DNA from 4 places in the Akkermansia sp. N21169 genome. Region 3 is predicted to be linked to each of the others. Evidence: riboswitches for the same ligand, from Rfam matches in the RefSeq annotation. Region 3 holds a riboswitch; each other region holds the start of a gene.

Region 1 (5,185 bases), on a different contig from region 3:
ATCAAGGAGGTCAGGATGGACTGTCGTTCGGACTTCAAAGGGGAATTCGCTGCCGATTAAATACTGCAACGTTTTGCCGAAAGCGGCGAACAAGTTTGCGGAACATCCGCCGGTGATGTTGGCAAACTCGTCGGACGGAGCTTTGTAATCCAGGGCAATGTAGTTGACAAGGCCCTGTTCGACAAGGAATCGAACGGTGTCGGGGCGGGTACCGTTTGTATCCATTTTCACCTCGTATCCGAGGGATTGAGCAAGCCGGCATATTTCCGGAAGATCAGGGCAGAGAGAACATTCTCCGCCCGATAGGACGACTCCGTCGAGGAATCCTGCACGTGTCTTCAGGAATTCTTCCAGAGATTTTTCCCGGAGATGGCTGGGAAAGGCTGCCTTCGCCTTACAGCCTTTCGCCAGGTCTGCGTTGTAGCAGTACCGGCAGCGCATGTTGCAGCCGCCGAACCACAGGATGCAGGCCGCCTTCCCCGGGTAGTCCAGAAGGGTGAGCGGAGTAATGTCCTCAATGCCCTGATGCATGCCTCCCAATAACGATACGGTTATGTGCGGGAAAAGGGATGATTGGTGGGAATTAGGCGCTTTGGGCGTTCCTGGTAGATTGGCAGGAACAGGTATCCGGTTGTGGGATGGGTTCCAGGAAGTGCTTTCTGTCGTGGAATTCTCCCTGTTTGCCGGCATTGAATGTTTCCACGGGGCGGTGATAGCCCATGACTCGGGTGTAAACTGTGCAGCGGGTGCGTTCTTCCGTGTGGAGGGCTAGTATTTCTTCTTGTTTCATGATGGTGATTGTTTTTGGGTTAGGGGTAAGGGGGAATTGGATCGGAGGAGGGATTCAGTCCAAGGTATCGGCAGTGTCCGATGCATGCCTGGCCAGGATTTCTTCGTCGCAGTAGGGGCAGTATTCGTGTTCCCCTTGCAGGTATCCGTGGCGGGAGCATACCGAGAAGAGGGGGGTAACCGTCAGGTAGGGGAGGCGGAAGTTGGTGAGTACTTTGCGAACGAGGTCTCGGCAGGCTTCGGGGGAGCTGATTCCTTCATTCATGTACATATGAAAGACGGTGCCTCCCGTGTAGCAGCATTGGAGGTCATCCTGGAGGGTGAGGGCCTGGAAGAGGTCGGACGTGAAATTGGCGGGAAGTTGGGAACTGTTCGAGTAGTACCGTTTCCCGACGGGGCCTTGCTGGATAATATCCGGATAGCGCTTGGCATCTTCGCGGGCGAAGCGGTGCGTGGTGCCTTCGGCCGGGGTTGCTTCCAGGTTGTAGAGGTTGCCGGTTTCCTCTTGGAAGAGGCGTATTTTATCCCGCATGAATTCCAGGATTTCCCGGGCCATGGCAATGCCTTGGCCGGTGCTGATGTCCATGGTATCGTTGGAGAAATTCCTCAGGAGTTCATTCATTCCGTTGACGCCGATGGTGGAGAAATGGTTGCGGAATCCGGGCAGATAGCGCCGGGTATAGGGATAGAGTCCGCGGTCATAGAGTTCCTGAATGAATGTGCGTTTTTTTTCCAGAGTGGATTTGGCCAGTTCCATGAGCCGGGAAAGGTGTTTGAAGAGGTTTTCCCTGTTTTGCTTGTAGAGGTAGCCGAGGCGGGCCAGGTTGATAGTGACGACGCCGATGGAGCCCGTCATTTCCGCAGAGCCGAACAGGCCTCCTCCGCGCTTGAGCAGTTCTCTCAGGTCGAGCTGCAGGCGGCAGCACATGGATCTTACGGCATCGGGTTTGTAGGCGCGTTCATCGGGAATTTTATTGCCGTTTTCGTCACGGGTATATTGACTGCCGATGAAGTTCTGGAAATAGGAAGAACCTATCTTGGCGGCATTTTCGAAGAGTAGGGGGACATTGGGGTTGTCCCAGTCGAAATCTTCCGTGATGTTGACGGTAGGGATGGGAAAGGTGAACGGTTGTCCGGTGCTGTCCCCTTCCGTGAGGACTTCGTAGAAAGCTTTGTTAATCAGGTCCATTTCAGGCTGGAAATGTTTGAACGTCATCTTCTCCGGAGATTCAGCCCCTCGTTCCCGGGCAAGAGCGTCAAGCCGGGGATCGTTGATTCCTTCAAGCAGGTGTTTACCTCCGCTGAAGGGGACTTGTTCGCGCAAGTCACGGGGTACCGTCCAGTCGATGGTTACATTGGTGAAGGGAGACTGTCCCCAGCGAGATGGCACGTTCAGGTTGTAAACGAATCCCCGTATGGCTTTTTTCAAGACCTGGAACGAGGGTTGATCTTTGAAGACATAGGGAGCCAGGAAGGTATCGAAGGAGCTGAAAGCCTGGGCTCCCGCCCATTCGCTTTGGAGGATTCCCAGGAAGTTTGCCATTTGTCCGAGAGCTTCCTTCAGATGTTTCGGGGGGCGGCTGTTCACTCGTGAACGGACGCCGTTGAACCCTTCGTTGAGAAGATTCCGCAGGCTCCAGCCGGCACAATAGCCTGTCAAACAATCCAGATCGTGGATATGGTAGTCACCGTTGCGATGGGCTGCTCCTTCCTCTTCCGAGTACACTTGGTCGAGCCAGTAATTGGCAATGACCTTGCCGGCGGTATTGTTGATCAGGCCGGCATTGGAATAGGTCGTGTTGGAGTTGGCCGCGATGCGCCAGTCCGTCCGTCCGATGTATTCTTCAACGGTTTGTTTGCAATCGACATAAGTATTGCCGTGGTAAATGCCTCCTATTTGTTCTCGCTGCATCTTGTGCAGGAAACGGTAGGTGATAAAAGAACGAGCCGTCTCGAAACATCCGCACTTGAACAAGGTTCGTTCGATCAGATCCTGGACTTCTTCTACGGTCACGGATTCACGGGAACCCAGCGATGCGAGGACTCGGACATAGACGAAATCGTCATATTTTGTCCCGGAACTGTGGAAGGCTTTCCGGATTGCTTCCTCGATCTTGTATCCTTGGAAGCTCTCGGATTTACCGTTTCTTTTGATGATTGTGGAGACCATGCGGCGCAGATATTTGAAGGTGGCGTAAGAGACGCATCGCGCGGCATGTACACACGACATCCCCGGGAAGGGGATGGGGCGGGTACAAAAGAAAACAAATACAAAAAAGAATTGCGGAGGTGGGGATAGCTTGGAGGATCCATTCAGATTGCCTTTGCCGACCGGTTGCCGGAATTCCGATTCGTACGCGCATCCTTTCGCGAGATGGTGATACTATGGTTGCCCAGGTCGTCTTCTGGCTTCCGGTTCTTGACCATGTTTTTCGGGATGAACTTCCCACTTCCTCTCGGGAGCAGTGTCCACTCCGGGATCAACCGGTTACAGCGGCGCGTCCGCGACGGATTTTCACCGTCTTCCGTTACCTGTGCTGGAGCGGTTTCTACATCAATCAAGCGCGAGGATGCAAGAGAATTTTCTCATTTTGTATGTAAATATTATCATGCATACAATATATTGTAGTTTATAGAGAAAACCTGACTTGAATTGTGTGAGGCGCATTTGGCGGTTTTATCGAAGTATGAACAACCGGATAATTCGGGCGTAGGATAGGGATGAAAATTCACTTCAAATGGGTCAACGCTTGTTCGGTACAGCAGAGTCCTCTTTCGATGGCGTCTTGAAAAAGAGAAGGGAAGGCTCCGTGTCCTCAATTGTTTTTATTATTTTTTGGATTTCGACGGTTTTGTCGAATTGCTTCTTCTGAGCATATTGGGCTTGTTGCTGGAGAATTGTTTTCAAATAAGCCTTCTTGATTTGTTCTCCCTGTTGCTCTTTCTGAATTGTGTAGGCCGTGGCAAGGCGGAGAACTTCCCGGGGAAGCTTTTCTTCCTTGACCGGAGAATCAGGAGATTTGACGATATTCTGGATCAGTGTAACGGTGGCGAAGTCCTGTTTCTTGACGTACTTTTGCTGAATTTTCTGGAGAGAAGCGATGTATTTGTTTCTCAGGATGTCACTGCGCGAATGGAACATTTTTGAGAACTCCGGCATGAGCGGCATGTCGGCGAAGAGAGAACCTGGCGGAACGGCATCGTTGTAGAAATTGACGTTGTTGATTTTTATCGTGCCGCTCATGGTATGGACTTTTCCGAATGCTTGACCGAACTGGGCGCCAGTAAGGGCCGGATGTTTCGGGTTCCAGTTTGTGATGGAACCAGCCATGGAACCGTTGACGTAGATGGAAAGAGTATGTGCGGACAAATCGGAAACGATGCAGAATTTGATCCATTTGTCCGACTGAAGATCCTGACTGGTCAAACCAGTATCGATGAATTTGACATTTCCGGTTTCTTCTCCTCCAAAGGACACGGCGCCATTGATCATATTGTAGAAATAAAGTTTCCCTTGGTCGTTGAATTGCAATTGGAGAGAATGAGTATCGGAACTGTAGTAATTATTATTGGAATACAAGCTCAGAAGCGTTTTCCCATTCGAGTTGGCACAGGAGAGGCTTTTTACGTCGAAGCTGACAGTAAAATTAGCGGGGAAGTCGGTCAATTTTGTATGAAACGGTATAGTGCCGGCGCCAAAACTAGCATAATCGTCACCGGGTTTGTATGTGAAGGTCATATCCCATCCAGTTGCGTTAATGTGTGCTCCTTCCGGTGTGTATTTCCATGAATAAACGGTTACCGCAGCATCGGATATCGCTATGGCAAAGAGTAAAATAAAGATGATGAAAAATCGTTTCGCTAAATCAATCATAGGATTAAACATGTGTTCATATTTTAACTTGCCTTAAGAAAATTCTTATTCCTCGTTCGTATCCGTAAAGAGTTCGGAAGGGGATGTTTGATTGACGAATTTGATTGCTTTTTGAATTTCGATAATTTTTTCCAATTGTTGTTTTTTAGCACATTGGGCTTGAATCTGTTGAAGTTTTTTCAAATATGAATGCTTAATCTGTTCTTTAATTTGATGTTTCTGATTAGTATATTCTTTGACAAAATGTAATATGTTTTTTGGAAGTTCATCTATTTGAGGAGGAACATTTGGTTCTTTGAGTATTTTCTGGATGAGGGAAACTGATGCGAAATCCTTATTTTTTACATAATTCTGCTGGAGTTTTTTTAAGGAGGCAACATACTTGTTTTCCAGTTTACTCATTTCTATAGAGTACAAATTTTCGAATTGATCAAAAAAAGGCATGGTATTATTCGAGTATTCCAACAGATATTTGATACTTTGTCCTTTCCGAGCATTGATTGACGCTATTTCTTTTTCTGT
Region 2 (5,185 bases), on a different contig from region 3:
CATTGGATGGAGAAGATGCTGGCCGAATCCACATCATCGCGACCGGAAGGATTCTTCACATACTGGAAAGCGGGCTGAATCAGGCAATAGGGTGTGATAGAGAAACTATACGTACATTCCAGAATCATTTCACGGTCATGTGCAGAATGTTCTTCCGCCAGCGTATCGCCATCCGGCTTGCTCACGGAGAAACCGACTCCCAGGAAGTTGCCGTCGGCTTCCTTCAACCCCGTCATCACCTCCAACGGCTTCTTGAAAATCACCCCGGCCGAGGCCTGGACTTCCGCACCGCAGACATTGCCAACTTCCGCACTGCACCATCCGGCACGAGCAAATAGAGCAAAAGGGCTGTCACCGAGATCCTGTTCCAGGTTCAAAGCGACGCCTCCGTGATTCTCGCCATCCGCATGGAACATGAACGGTTGCAAACGGTAGGTTCCCGTTCCAATGCCTAAGGCCTTCTCATGCGTCCAGCCAATTTCACCAATCACATTGAAACAATCGCCCCGTGTATTGTGGAAGGGATTGCGTTGCGGTTCATTATCCATCATGTTGCCGCCAATTTGGACAAACCAATTCTCGTTAAACTGGTATTGCGTCACAAAACCGAAATTGGAATCCCCCAAAGGCAGCACCTGGTTATTCACGAAAGGCGCCCCGCCGAACTGTCCGAACGTACTGTTGGCATAGGTATTGGCGTCAAAGTAATTCGTTTGATTGACAATACCTCCCATAATGACGAGACGTCCATCCAGAAACCCTTGGGTGAGAAGAAGTTCGGGAATGTAAAAATACCCGTCCTCGAAAACGTCGCAATTGGCAGGACCACTTGCTCCCCACGAATCGTCAAGAGTCGTACGATGCGTGTGACGGTTCATAGCCACGGAACCGGAAAGCTCGCTCTTGATCCACGTGCCCTGGTGACGGTCGGAAGAAATTAATTGCAAACCGGCTTGTGCGTGCAACTTATACCAGCTCTGGGAAGATGCGGTTTCCGGTGCTGAATGCTGCCCCCGGGTATACAGAAATGCCTGCTCCAGCACAAATTGCAACCTAGCCTTCTCGTAGGCGCTCTTGTGCAAATCCGTCAATGCCCTGGTCAATGCATCATTGGGTATGGGCGTACTCTCATCGCCATATTCATCTCCGAACAAATCAATGTCATTCAGAATGGAGCCTTTGCCTTCGGTGGGGGCCTCCACTACCGGAGCGACGTCGGAAACGGCTGCCGATGCCAAGCCGACCATGCAAAGGCCGGAACAGGTCATCAGGGCGGGTATCAGGTAGCTAGTCTTCATAGTTCGTGCTGTTTCTTTGATAGTATTTGCCGCTTATGCTCCTCCTCCTCACGATCCACCCTTTGGATGGCTGACCCGGTTCCACCGCATCAGACCGAAAGCAGCAATTTCCCGGATTTCGCATGAGAAGGAGTCACGCAACACAGCAAAGTTAGCTTTGACTAACATTTAGTCAACTCTTTTCCTCGCCCCCCCTCTGAAACACCCTTGATCGCCCTTCTCTTTTCAAATACATAATACCATTATTATTAAATATTTATATGTAATCCATGCAGTAAAATTCTCCAGAAATAAAAATTAGTTCAATCTAATTTAAGACATTTGAAAGATCGGTTTCCATCGATATTCAGATGGATTTCAGAAGAAAAAATTGACTTCGAGTGTCTCGATCCCTAGTGTTGTTAGATAAACCTAACACTTGTTCTCATGCGCAAAAAAATCTCCACACTGGAACTGAGCAACAGCCTGGAAGACTATCTGGAAGCAATCCGCCACATTGAGCTGGAAAAAGGATGTGCCACGGTAGGAGATATATCCGACGCGTTGACCGTTACAAAACCTTCTGTTTCGCTTGCCATGAAACAACTAAAAGAACGGGGACTGGTGGCATACGAACAATACTGCCCCATCACGCTCACCCGGGAAGGCCGGAAACAAGCCGATCGCGTCATCTCTTGCCACAACATGGTGAAAGAATTTCTTATGAGCAAGATGGACATGGAAGAAGCGCGTGCGGATGAAGTTGCCTGTGGCATTGAGCATATCATGTCTCTGGAAGAAATTTCCCGGTTTCAATTCCTCTCCAGGAATTGACGGCAGCTGGATTGGAGGGCGTATTTGACATCCGCCAGATGAAGCCTGCGCATGGTTTAATCACAGGATATCACGGAAATTACCATTCTATTTCCCGGAAATAGTCCAGCATGATTCATATTCCCGCATATCACTCACAATCAGCAATATAATACATTCTCTACTTTAGGATTGTAACGGATGTCAAATCCGTTATCATGACATTCCTCTCTGGGAAGTCCGTCGCACGGACAGGGAATAGATGGGGAATCCGGTGTAAATCCGGAGCGGTACCGCCACTGTATGTGGGTTCCATGCCAAGGAATTCATGAAGCCAGATCGCCAGCCTGAGAGTTATTACTAACCGCCGGCGGGTTTTCCGGCAGTCTAGACCAAACCATGAATTATACTCCAGCGCTTCACTTGCTTGAAGCTCATCATGACGGGTTACCTTCCCTGAAAGGCAACGACGCATCTTCGTACCCATTCGGGAACGAACCGGCCTGCTCCTCCGGAATGCCCAGTCATTCCCGCCGCAGTGCCAGAACTATCCTCTGCGGACTAGCCCTGTCCCTTGCCGCTTCCGGCATGGTCGTGTCTGCCCATGCAGAAGATATCACCTCCCCGCTAGTAGTTGATGGAGCAGGAAATTATTCCTCTCCAATAACAGCTTACGGGTATACCCAACCCATCGGTACGATCAGTTCGACCATTTCGGCAACATCGTCCGCACATTATGCCTATGGGATCAGTGCCTCCAGTGCCATCAGTATTGATACCATCACGTCCAGTGCATCGATCAGTGCTTCAGTATCCGGGAACTACGCTTATGCCATCGCTACAACCTCGGGCGGGATCTCCATCCGGGATTCTATAGCCGGAGCCATCACCGCAAGCGTCAACAACGAAACTACCGGTGCCTCCGCGTACGGCTATGGAATTTACGCCAAATCCGGAGATATCGCCCTGGGAGGCATCCAGGCTAGCGGGAAAATCATCGTTGCCACCCCCCAACCGGAAAAGGCGGGCCGCCTCTACGGTATCTCCACCGAAAACGGCAGCATAGGTATTACCGGCTCCATCGACGGTACCGTCAAAGTGCTGGGCCATGGCACGACAGTTTACGGGCTGTGGGCTAAAACGGGAGATATCACCCTCGATTCCATCGGAAGTACGGGCAACATTGACGTCACGGGCAATTTCTCCTCATACGGCATGTATGCCAAAACCGGTTTAACTATCAAGAACGCCATTGCAGGAAATATCTCCGTCACATCGGAAACCGGCAATGTTGCCTATGCCTTGACGGCATTGAGCAATGACTCGACCATCCGCAGTAATCTTGTCATCGGATCCATCGCATCGACATCCAACATTTCCGTACAAACCGGGGGGTTTGAAGCCTGCGCTCTAAGCGCTTCCTATGGTTTCCTGGTCTTGGGGGACATCACCGTTGGCGATATGCCCGGTATCATTACCGTCAACAAACTGGGCAATATGGACGGCCATATTCATGTACAGTCCAAGAGCGAAGATATATCCAAGCGCCTTTCCGCCGTTGGTCTTGCCGCTCAATGGGGTATTATCACCGGAGACTTCGGGGAAGGCTCCAGTCTGACCGTTGAAAGTGCGGGAGCGGATGCTTTTGCCTTCTTCACGGGTAAAGACGGCGGATCCATGGCTGTCAATACTATCGCGACACTGGAAATTGGATCCGTCAATGGCAACATTTCTACATCGGCAGTCTCCGGCATCTCCGGAGCCATATATTCCGAAAGCAGCGTCACCATGGGAAATCTCGGAATCAACGGTTCCATCACGGCTTCCTCCTCGGACAAAGCCGCCGCATATGCCATATATTCCCATGGGCGCCTTACAACTGGGAAACTTGACGGGACCGTCCGGGCTACAACAGGAGGGGATTATTCCTTCGCAATTATGGGGCTTGGTATTACCACGGAAATTGGCGAACATGCCCAAATCTCCGCCACGGGAGCAGAGGGCTCCGACAAAGTTTATGCCTTGTTCAGCGGTTGTTACCAGCAAAATTTCGCTTCATCGGGCCAGATAATCGACGCAGCCAGCAGACAACTGAACATCTACAACCTGGCGGATATCCTGACACTCCACGCCGGTGCCCAAATTGACGGCATTGTCGAACTGGGAGGATCCGGCGACGGCCAGGATGCCATCAATCTCCTGGGAGGCACGACCGATTCCAAGGGTGTTTTCGACTACGACATCCGAACAACTATCAACATGGCTGAAAATCGTGGCGATACCGTTTCCTATGTTCGAATGGCTGTAGGAGCGGATCATACCCCCGCCCACTGGGAAATCACCGGACAAAGAGACTTGGTCAATGAACTGAACATTGGAGTCGGTTCCTCGCTGACCTCCTCCGATCTATCATTCCTGTGCGACGGAGCAAGTATCACCAACCAAGGAACCATCAACAGTACGGGAACAATCCACGTATCTGACGGACAAACATTTACAACAGGCAACCTGATCCTTTTCGGCAGTATCCTGACTCCCGTTTCCACCGGACTAAGCAGCAGCATCACCGTCACAGCCGATGCCGGAGCCGGATTGGGCACCACCATCGCAAATACGGGTGATACTACATGGTATATCAACGCCGAGCAGATTTTCGACGGTCAAAAAGCCTTATTCTCCCAGCTGATCAATGGGTTCAACCCAGACGATTACACGCTTTCCTACCTGCTTTCCGGCAAAATCCTCGCCGGTACCGACAAGCCGGTGGAAATTCCCGACGGCTCCAATGTCCAAATCGGAGAAGGATCTACGATCATCGTCGATTCGATCAAGGGAGATGCCTCCCTGACTCTCTCGGGAGGGACGGCGGATTTGTCCCAGTCAAACATGACGAGCGTGACCTCCAGCCAGGTTAGCGGCGAAAGCGGCAACCTCATCATGGGCAATGGACAGGAAATGGTCTGGAATGCCGCCGGAACGGCCGGTTACAGCATCTCCGGCTCCGATAGTTCCACTCCTGCCGGTAAATTGACCGTTAAGGCCAATAACGGTACGGTCAAGGCAACAGGCAGCTACATCGTTCAAGAAGCCGTCAT
Region 3 (5,185 bases):
ACGATGGCGGGCAGGCGCATCAGGCGCGAGAATCTCCCGAGGATGTAGCCGAAAATCAAATGCCACTTGCGTGCTTCCGCAATGCTGCCGACCATGGCGGCGATAGACACCATCAACAGGAGCTTGCCAATAACGGAGGCTTTGCGCTCGACCTTGCTCCACCATCCTTTGTTGGTAGTAGAGGTGCTGTGCCGCTTCTTCATCATGCCGCCTTCACTGCCTTCAGCTTTTGGGGAGGCAGGGGTGGCGATGGTATTGGAGGCCGCCTTTCCATGCCTTTTGGGGGTGACGTTGGGAGAATCCGCTGTGGATGCTGCGGCAGGCGAAGGCATGTCCATTTCATCTCCCCTCATGTTGTTGCCGGGCGGCATCGTCTGGATCAGAATCAGCGAAGAAGCCAGTGCCAGCACGAGCCAGAACCACTGCCACGGACGTTTCCAGGGGGGTAGATGAGAGGCTTTTTTCATGCCTTTTTCACCATCATCAGGGAGAGGTATTCTTCGGGACGTTCCAGGATTTCTTCACCATTGTGGGAGATGAATTGTCCGGGCATGCCAAGGCGTTCGCCATAGACGATCCGGGTGCCGGGTTCATTGAGTACCCTGCGGATGAGAGCATTGCGGCTCCGGTAGGTTTTCATCAGCACCGTGGTTGAATTGGGCGGGAAGTCGAGCTGATCGACCATTTCCGCACGGAATGCCGGGATGACGCGCAGGCTTTCACCATTCTCCACAAGCACCGTTTGGGAGAGTGAAGAGAGCGTGCAATACGAGGTAATGCCCGGTACGACCTCCGTCTTCAATCCGGGCATTTGTGTCTGCAACAACTTGAGGATATATCCGAATGTGCTGTAGGTCATGGCGTCGCCCAGCGTGGCAAAGGCACAGTTTTTGCCTTCCTCCAGCTGTTGGGCAATAATCATGGCGTTGGCAGCGATGTGAAGCTCGCGATCCGTCTTGTCGCGCGACATGGAGAAGAGCAGGGGGACGATGGTGCCCTTGATGGCTCCCAGCGATTCGACAACGGAGGACGAAATGCTGGTTTCCGTGTTGGGCCCCGTTACTGTGAAGATGATGTCTACTTCCGCGAGAACCCTTGCGGCGCGAAGCGTCAGGTACTCTGGGTTTCCGGGGCCGATGCCCACGCCGTAAAATGTGCCGAGTTGCATAGATGTTTATTCTTTCATTCCTTTTTTGACGACCAGGATGTTGTCCGTCGTTTCGCGGGCGTGGCGCAGGAAGACATTACGGATGCCTTGCAGTTCGCCCAGTCCCTTGAGGTTCAATTTGACTTCGAAGCCCTCCTTCTTCAGGACGCTTGCCCAGGAGTCTTCTTCGTCTCCGGCGAGGTCATTCGTGGCGTGGTCGCCAGCAACGATCATGAAAGGTGCCAGCCATACGGTTTTGAGCCCCTGTTTCTGGAGCTTCTTCAGTTCGGCAAGGATGGAATCGAACCCCGTTGTTCCTTCGACTGTGGCCAGGAATGCCTTGGGATCCTTCCGGTGAAGCTCGGTTTGCACGGCAGCGAACACGAGGTCGGCGCGGCCTTCCTTCTGACCGTGCCCCATCAGAACAATGGCTTCGTCTGCCTTGCGTTCCTGAGGGAACTCCGTGAGGATGGCGGTGACCACTTCCTGCATATCGCGGTTGCTTTCCAGCAGGGGGCGACCGATCAAAACTTTTTCAAATGCCCCGGGATTGTGCTCCAGATAACGCTGAATCGTGCGTTCCATTTGGGAGAATTCTTCTCCGGCTGCCATGTGGAGCGACTGGACGCAGAGGGTTTTGACGCCTTTGTCCGAGAGCATTTTAAGGCTTTCCTGGATAGACGGAACAGGGCGGCCTTCTTTGGCGATCTTGTGGCGGATGATGTCGGAGGTGTAAGCCCAGGATGTTTTATCTGCCGGGAAACAGGTTGTGAGTGTTTTCTCCGTACTGGTGTAGGACGTCAAAGCTTTTTGATGGCTTGTTCCGAAGGCGACGATGAGGAGACCGTCCCGGTCGATTGGAGTCTGGGCGGGGAGCATGGAAGTACCAAGGCTGGCGGTGGCGAGGATGCAAAGGGTTTTGAAGAAGCGGAGGATCATGGTAAAATGGGATTCAAAGAACGGGTGTTTTACGAATAAAGAAATCAGACAAGGCAACCCCTCAATCATGAGGTGAAGACCCAGCAAAAAAATGTCGGTTGCAAAAGCCCTTAACCAACAACGGCAAGGTTCGTCAGCGATGGCGGTAGAGTCTGTGCCCAGGGTGACGGCGACAGGGCGAAACAAGGAGGTAAGCCCTTCTTCAGAAGAGTGTTTGGATCAATCATGCGTTGAATAGTCTATGTGGTCATAACGGATATTCGGACTCCGGGCTTCATTTCTTCTCTTCGCCTTCACCCCTTGCGGGACTGGCTTAAGCGTGTGACCGCCTTGAAGAGTCGTAACCCGATACCGCAGCGCGACTGTTTCCGGTTCTCACGGAATTCCCCGTTGCTTGGCGAAAGTGATAGAGAAATCATGCCTCCAAGTCAACTGTGTTGGATGGTATTTTCTTCTTTACAGGAAAAACAAAGCCGTCTCAAATGATGAAAACCATTTGAGACGGTTGGTGATGATTCGGAGCAAAGATGTTTTTACCTTCCCGTTCGCTGGAGGACGATGGCGGTGCGCGGAAGGAGGTAGAGAGAGAGCTTACCGTTGGCGGTGAAGTGGTGGATGGCGTTATCCTGACGCCCGAATCCGCCAAAGCGGAGATCATCGGTGTCAAGGATGATGCGCCATTCTCCTTCTTCATCAACGGGCAGGAGATAGTCGGGCAGGGCCTTGTCGCCGGACCAGTTGAAGATGAAGATCAATTTGCCCCGGCGGAAGGCGAGCACTTGGTTGGTTTCGTCGATGTTGAGAGGGTAGGCGTTGGAAACGGTCAGCAGGCGACTCTGTTCCGCCATATGCACCATGGCTTTATCGAATTCCCGGAGGAAGTCGAATTTCAGAGAGGGATTGTCGACAAGCGTCCATTGGCGGCGGCAGTATTGGTAGGACCAGTTGTTGCCTTCCCGAGGGAAGTCGATCCATTCCGGGTGGCCGAATTCATTGCCCATGAAGGTGAGCCAGCCTTCACCGCCGGCGGCGAGGGAAACGAGGCGGATCATTTTGTGCAGGGCGATGCCGCGGTCGACGACGATGCTTTTCTGATCTTTGCTCATGGACCAGTACATGTCGGCATCCATGAGGCGGAAGGCAAGGGTCTTGTCGCCGACAAGGGCCTGGTCATGGCTTTCGCAGTAGGCGATATGAGGTTCGCCATGGCGGCGGTTGGAGAGGGTGTACCACATATCGCCCATGCGCCACTCTTCATCCTTCTTTTCTTTGATGAGTTTGATCCAGTAGTCGGGGATGCCCATGGCGAGGCGATGGGTGAAGCCGATGCCTCCTTCGTCGATGGGGCGGCAGAGTCCGGGCATGCCGGACATGTCTTCCGCGATGACGATTGCTCCCGGCTTGACGGACTGGATGAGGGTGTTGGCGAGTTGAAGGTAGGCTACGGCATCGTGGTCGACGGAGGGGCCGAAGTAGGCTCCTAGGTTGTCGAATGGTTCATGTCCTCGGTGGAAGTAGAGCATGGAGGTGATTCCGTCGAAACGGAATCCGTCGAAGTGGAATTCATCCAGCCACCACCGTGCATTGGAGAGGAGGAACTGAATGACTTCGTTGCGTCCGTAATCGAAACAGCACGAGTCCCAGTCAGGGTGGTGTCCGCGTTGACCGGAGAGGAAATATTGTCCGCCGGAACCGTCGAAGTTGCTGAGCCCTTCGGCCTCATTCTTGACGGCGTGGGAGTGAACAATGTCGAGGAGGACGGCAATGCCAAGGCCGTGTGCCTTGTCGATGAGGTACTTGAGATCGTCCGGTGTACCGAATCTGGAAGAAGGTGCGAAAAAGGAGGAGACATGGTAGCCGAAGGAACCGTAATACGGGTGTTCCTGGATAGCCATCAGCTGGATGGTGTTATACCCGCCGTCGGAGATGCGCGGAAGGACATGGTCGGCAAATTCACGGTAGCTGTGGATGCGTTCTTCTTCCCCCGACATGCCGACATGGGCCTCATAGATTATGGGTGTGTCGATGCGCGAGGGGTCGAACTGGGGAGTTTGCCAGTCGTATGGTGTTGACGGATCCCATATCTGGCCGGAAAAGTCATAGGTATCCGGGTTTTGAACGGCTCTATGGATCCACGCGGGGATACGGTCCTTGTTCTCTCCGTCGGCTCCGATGACATGGACTTTGACTCTCTGTTCGTGGATCAGGGAATCGGAGGGCAGGCGGATTTCCCAGACACCGCGGTTGTTGCGTGTCATCGGGTGGGAAGTGCGGTTCCAGCCGTTGAAGTCACCGATGAGATAAAGTTCCCTCGCACCGGGAGCCCATTCGCGATAAATCCATTCTCCGGTCTCAGGATCGCGGTTGAATCCGTAATACCTGTATGCGTTGGCACATTCCTCCAGAGTGCCGAAATGTTCCCTGATCCCTTTGAGGCGGAAGTCGAACATGCGTTGTCTGTCCTTGATTTGGCGGGTGAAGGGTGCCAGCCAGCCATCGGCCATGACGAGTCCGGGAATTGGAGGTCTTCTCATTGTTTCAGTGTAGGGAGTGGAGATGGATTTGTCGATGAACTTATCCCGTCCGATGGGGAATTTGATGGAGTTTTTGCCTGTTGCTTCATGCGCCGGTATGTTGCCAGAACGAGGCGGATGGGGAGGGCGAAGGTTTCCGCCCGGTTGGCACGGGCGATGTTGAGACCGATGATATTGCCGTCGAGGTCCATCAGAGGGCCTCCTGCCATGGAGGGTTGCAGAGGGGTGTCGTGCTGGATGACCATCGGAAAATTATCACGGCGAGAACTGACCCGTCCGTTGATGTCTTCGTTGGGATCAGGGGCGTCTTCGTCTTTCACGAAAGCAGATCTTGCCGCCAGGTGCATGGTAGCATCAATGCGGGCGCCCTTGCGGGAAACGGAGATGGGGAGGGCGTCTCCCGGCTTTTTGTCCTGCATGGCGGGGCCGAGATCTTCCAGAGAGGAGACGGGATGGCCAGCCAGGCTGATGACGGTATCCCCAGGCTTTAGTCCGGCTTGGTCGGCGGGGGTTCCGGAGACGACTTCGGCAATGCTGCAAGGCGGTTCGAAAGCAATTCCCATGT
Region 4 (5,185 bases), on a different contig from region 3:
TGCTGGCCGACGGGAGGCGGGTAACGATTCCCCGTAAGATTTTGTCCGGAGTGGACAATGCCTATGCCGATGAATGGCTGCGCCGTTCTCGCGATGGGGAAGGACCTCCTCCGGAGGACCAGTTCCCTCAGCCGCAGCAAGTAACGGATACGAGTACTGACAAGAAGGTTGTGCCGACCAATTGGATGGATCCGTGGCCGAAAAAGTCGGGATATGATGGCGTCATTATGTTCAAGGTCCTTCAGCAGCTGGACGGGTACAGCGTCTATGAGTCCGATCATTTCCGGATAGAATCTCCCAAACCTTTGGATCGTACGGAGCTGGATGCCTTGTTCATCCGGTTTGAATCGGCTTTGGCCGCTTTGGCCGCGCTGCCGTTTAACCTTCGCTTGGCAATGGCTCCTCCGGTGCGGTATGTGATACGAGTTTCTTTCGACGATGCCGGCTGGAAAGAATCCGGGGGAGGCGACGGTGAAATGATCGGGGTTTCCGGTACACATTTTATCGTCCGCTTAAATAGGACGGATCCGGATTTTCCTGTTAGTATTGAATTGAGAAAGAGAGCGACGATTCCGGATTTTTCCTACTTGAAGCCCATCCATATCATGACCCATTGGGTCATGCAGTTCTTGGGCAAAATCTATTGGCTGAACGAGGGACTGGCTTCCTACATGGAGGTGATGCCGGAAAAGGAAGGCATGTTCGATTACGAACATGACATCGCTTTGTCGGCCCGTTCCGTTCCGCGTACAATCCGCAAAAGCAGTCTGTCCCTTCCTTCCTTGGAGAAGATTTTGACTCAGGAAGGTGCCCCTCAAGGTTCCGAACGGGACTTGATGAGGATGAAAGCCGGTGTTTTGTTGGTTACCGTGTTCTTTATTCGCATGGATCGTGGCGGAGGAGAAATGAAAAATCTGCGTCGTTACCTCCAGCAGATCCAGCGCGATGGAAAGGGGAATCCGGTTGAGTTGCTTCTCGATGGCAGAACATGGGAGGAATTGGAAAATGAGATAGTCGACGCATGGCGTCCTCACCGCGTAATCCTGAAATTCGACAGCAAGTGATGCCGGTGTCCGAATGCCATTGGCAACGGTTGGCATGCACGCAATTAAGCATTGATCGCGGACAGGAGGCATAGTAGTTCATCCGTATGATACGAAGCGTTCGCGGATGGTTGTTGTCACTGGGTATGGTTTGTACTGTCCTGGCGGTCGATTCATGTCCGGGAGCTGTTTCTGAACCACCTCCTCTGGATCCCGGGGTTTTCATCGGTGTTCCGTCTCTTGCTCCGTCCCGGGGCGAGGGTAGAGGGGCAGCCGTTGTGCCGGCCTCGGAAAATATTCCGACTGCGGAACCCGTAGCGGAGGAGAATATCCCGACTGCGGTGCCGGTATCCCCCGAGGAGCTGGCTCCAGCCAATACTCAGGCCGTCCAAGTGCCCGTTATACCCAAGGCATCCCAAATCCCGGTGGATCAGAACAAGACTCAGGTTGCCATCCTGTGCTATCATGATTTTAGCGAGGAAAAACCTGTGACGGAGATGCGTATTCGTACCTCTGTTTTCCGTCGTCAGATGCAGGCATTGAAGGATGCAGGCATGCCCGTTATTACCCTGAAAGAATTCAGGGAATGGAAGAATGGCGACCGTCGCCTTCCGGAGTATTGTGTGATGATCACGGTCGACGATGGCTGGAAAAGCCTCTATACGGACGCCTTTCCGGTGTTGAAGGAAATGGAATTTCCGTTCACGGTGTTTCCCTATACCAATTATTTGACTGGCCGGGGGGCGTCGTTGAGTATTGAACAGGTTAAGGAAATGGTGCGTGCCGGGGCTACTCTCGGAAGCCATTCCACAAGCCATCTCTACCCCTCGGCATGGAAGCGAGTCCAGCGTAAGGGGCAGGAAGCCTATTCCACTCTGATCGACCGGGAAATCGGCAAGTCTCGGGAGTGGCTGCAGGCCAATTTTAATGTACCGATTGAATTCTACTGTTATCCCGGAGGGTATCATACGCCGGAAATGATCGAAAAACTGCCGACATACGGTTACGTGGGCGCTGTGACAGTCGTCCAGAGGAAGACCTTGCATGAAACGGACAATTGGCAGATTCCCCGTTACGTCGTATTTGGCAACAATCCGAGGATTTTTGCCAATGCCGTGACGTTCCATCCTTTGGGAGAATCGGGGGCTTCGGGGGTATCCGATTCCGGGGCAGGAAGCATATCGGTTGCCTCCATGTCTTCCTCATTGCTTCCTCCTCCTATGCAAACTGTTCAGCCTACTGCCAATGCCGTGATTGCGGATCTAGCTCCCGTCATATCGATTGATTTGAGTAATGAACGGGATGTAAATCCGGACTCTATTGTGATGATGATCAATGGATTGGGTAAAGTTCCCGCTTCCTATGATCCCGTCCGGAAAATGTATTCCTGGAAAGCGAACCGTCCGTTCCGTGTCGATACCGTGACCGTGTTCGTATCCTGGAAAACCTTCTCTTCTTCCCAGCCGCAGAGTGTCCGGTGGCAATTCGGTGTGTCGGAACCCAAGTCTCATTATGTGCCGGCAAATGTTGTAAAGTAACACTCTCTTCAATTTTCAATTTGGTGTTGACCTTAGGAATAAAATTGTGTTGATTGCGGGCATGGATTCGCCATAGAGCGGATCACAGACTTCTATGTTCAATTTTCAATTTGGTGTTGACCTTAGGAATAAAATTGTGTTGATTGCGGGCATGGATTCGCCATAGAGCGGATCACAGACTTCTATGGAAGCCCGTGGCACGGGCAGGCAATAGATGGGGAATACCGGTGAAAATCCGGAGCTGTACCGCAACTGTAAACGGAAGCATGCTTCCGTAAGCCAGAAAACCAGCCATGGGAGTTGTCCTATTTGACCGGCGAAGTACCGGTTTTAAGGCGTTACAACTATGATATGCTATAGAAAAGCACTCGAAATGGGTGCTATTGCTGTCGGTCTGGCCCTTGTGGCTTCAGGCCAAGTCTCTCTCGGAGCGAATGCTGACAATCAGTCGGCAACCCAGCCAGCCGGTGCTCAGGAGCAGAAAACTGTACCTGCCCAGACTGTCGCTGTCTTACCGGAAATGACTGTTTCCTCCCATTATGTAGGAGTGCCATACACGTCTTCCGGCGTCTCTGTGAGTATTATTGATCCGAAGGCTTTCGAAGAACGCGGGATTGAAACTCTTTCCGGCGCCCTTGCCCGTACTCCTGGCGTGTATATGCTGGAAGACGGTAGTATCGGCCAGCGCGGCTCCATGGGATACATGACTGTTCGCGGCGTTAATTTGGCTGGCGGTACATCTTTGATGATCGACGGCATGCGCGTATCCGATGTGCGTAATGCCATGTCGTACGACAGTCTTGGTTCCGGCCCGGGACAACTTTATGGCCAGGGTAGCCTCTTTGACTTGGGTGGCGCGGAACTTGTCAAAGGACCTCAAGGGGCCGTCTACGGCAACAACTCGTATGCCGGCGTTTTGGCTCTTTCTACACCGGAAGGATCGGGCAAACCCTCCCTTTCCATTTTCAACGAGGCTGGTTCTTTTGGTTCCTATACGGGAACGGTGACGTCTCAGGGCAAAATCAAAAAACTGGGCTATTTTGTAGGAGTCGGTTTTGAAACGACCGAAAACGATCTTCATTATTTGGGGGCTTCCGGTCCTTATGCCTACCCCAATCCGGGACAAGCCAATAATTACGGTGATTTTCGCCAATGGCAGGAAGCTCTGCGCCTGACCTATGATATTAACAAGGACAACAAGTTGAGCTTGACCTACCGCCGGATGGATTCGCAATTGGACAATCCGAGTTTAGTCTATGGAGCAACAGGTTCGACTGTTGAGCGCGACCGTTTCGATATGCGCAGCAACTTGTTGACTGCAACGTTGGATTCCAACATCAACAAGATCTGGTCGACTACCTTCATGATGGGGTACTATGACCGTCATTTTAAGGATAACCTGATCGACGGAAACTCCTGGACGGATCACAGCAAGTTTCAGATGGAATGGCGTAATGCATTGACGTGGAATAGGGAATGGAAAACAATCCTTGGCATGGCCTGGGATCGTACGGATTACAGCTGTTTGAATAATTACGTCGATATCGACGAAATGGAGAGCAATCTCGCCTGGTTTGCCGAACAGATGTGGTCTCCGACCCGTTATCTGGATTTCAGTGCCGTCGGCCGTTTGGAACACAGCACCATCTGGAACAACAATGCTACATGGCGTTTTGCCGGATCATGGAAAGTAAACGGCCGTGAAGATTCTCCGACTCGAATTTTCGGTTCCGTTGGTTCCGGTTTCCGCGCTCCTTCCGAATGGGAACGCTACGCGAATTGCAATATAGGAGGCTGGCCGTATATCGGCAACCCTGATTTGAAAATTTCCCGTTCCCTTGGCGGCGATCTGGGCATTGAACAGCGTCTCGTCAAGAACCATTACCTGACGGTTACCGGTTTCTGGACGCGTATTAATGACATGATCAATTCCAAAACGGGTTATACGACTCCCGGCGACTATTCTACCGGCTTCTCCACATGGGAAAATACAAGTCATGGCACGATGACTGGGGTGGAAACTTCCCTGCGCGGGGAATTCAGCTGCGCCTGGAAACCCGGCTACACCCTTGGCTACACCTACGTGATGCCCAAGGATAATGATGGCAAACAGCTTCTCGGGACGGCTCGCAATACGGTCAGCGGTGAAATCCATGTTTCACCTCTGGAACGCCTGACTACCGGTCTTGGTATTTTGTCCGCCAGCAACCGTTGCGATACATCGACATCGGGCGGCAAGTATCTGGATGATTATGTAACGCTACGTTGGTTTGTCCGTTATAAAGTGACGGACAACATGACTCTGCATTTCCGTGTGGAAAACCTTCTCAACGAGAAATACATCGTGACGAACGACTACAACTTCGGTGCCTTGCAGGCCCGTGGAATCGGGGTGTTCGGCGGTGTTACCCTTGAGTTCTAAAGATCGTTTCTTCATATTGTTGTTGAATTGCTGAAAAGGTCCATCCCTGTCGGGAATCCTCATGTTCGGTAGGCGAAGACCGGACGGAAGATTCTTCTGCGGGGATGGATTCTTTTTTCTGATGGATGAACGGCGGTTTTTCCCGCATGATATCTCCCGATGCTCAAGTGGTTGTCAATCAT

What was found. A riboswitch is a leader RNA that binds a small molecule or an ion and turns the genes downstream of it on or off. The one in region 3 is predicted to bind cobalamin.
Region 1: it holds a riboswitch for cobalamin, as region 3 does, so the genes downstream of both, QET40_RS06240 (ribonucleoside triphosphate reductase) here and QET40_RS11135 (sirohydrochlorin cobaltochelatase) in region 3, are expected to answer to the same signal.
Region 2: it holds a riboswitch for cobalamin, as region 3 does, so the genes downstream of both, QET40_RS03685 (autotransporter outer membrane beta-barrel domain-containing protein) here and QET40_RS11135 (sirohydrochlorin cobaltochelatase) in region 3, are expected to answer to the same signal.
Region 4: it holds a riboswitch for cobalamin, as region 3 does, so the genes downstream of both, QET40_RS06555 (TonB-dependent receptor) here and QET40_RS11135 (sirohydrochlorin cobaltochelatase) in region 3, are expected to answer to the same signal.

Annotation. Positions count from the first base shown of each region.
Region 1 is NZ_JARWNC010000037.1:120,591-125,775, reverse strand. It holds gene QET40_RS06245 (anaerobic ribonucleoside-triphosphate reductase activating protein) at 1-531, opposite strand, end outside; partial or broken gene QET40_RS06240 (ribonucleoside triphosphate reductase) at 644-2,959, opposite strand; cobalamin riboswitch at 3,190-3,316, opposite strand; gene QET40_RS06235 (LamG-like jellyroll fold domain-containing protein) at 3,533-4,528, opposite strand; gene QET40_RS06230 (LamG domain-containing protein) at 4,709-5,185, opposite strand, start outside.
Region 2 is NZ_JARWNC010000032.1:43,863-49,047, forward strand. It holds gene QET40_RS03675 (carbohydrate porin) at 1-1,298, opposite strand, end outside; gene QET40_RS03680 (metal-dependent transcriptional regulator) at 1,725-2,111, shown strand; cobalamin riboswitch at 2,306-2,456, shown strand; gene QET40_RS03685 (autotransporter outer membrane beta-barrel domain-containing protein) at 2,490-5,185, shown strand, end outside.
Region 3 is NZ_JARWNC010000041.1:116,449-121,633, reverse strand. It holds gene QET40_RS11145 (hypothetical protein) at 1-467, opposite strand, end outside; gene cobI (precorrin-2 C(20)-methyltransferase) at 464-1,168, opposite strand; gene QET40_RS11135 (sirohydrochlorin cobaltochelatase) at 1,175-2,086, opposite strand; cobalamin riboswitch at 2,320-2,521, opposite strand; gene QET40_RS11130 (alpha amylase C-terminal domain-containing protein) at 2,620-4,620, opposite strand; gene QET40_RS11125 (trypsin-like peptidase domain-containing protein) at 4,617-5,185, opposite strand, start outside.
Region 4 is NZ_JARWNC010000038.1:6,836-12,020, forward strand. It holds gene QET40_RS06545 (hypothetical protein) at 1-1,064, shown strand, start outside; gene QET40_RS06550 (polysaccharide deacetylase family protein) at 1,151-2,581, shown strand; cobalamin riboswitch at 2,760-2,892, shown strand; gene QET40_RS06555 (TonB-dependent receptor) at 2,928-5,003, shown strand; gene QET40_RS06560 (ABC transporter substrate-binding protein) at 5,184-5,185, shown strand, end outside.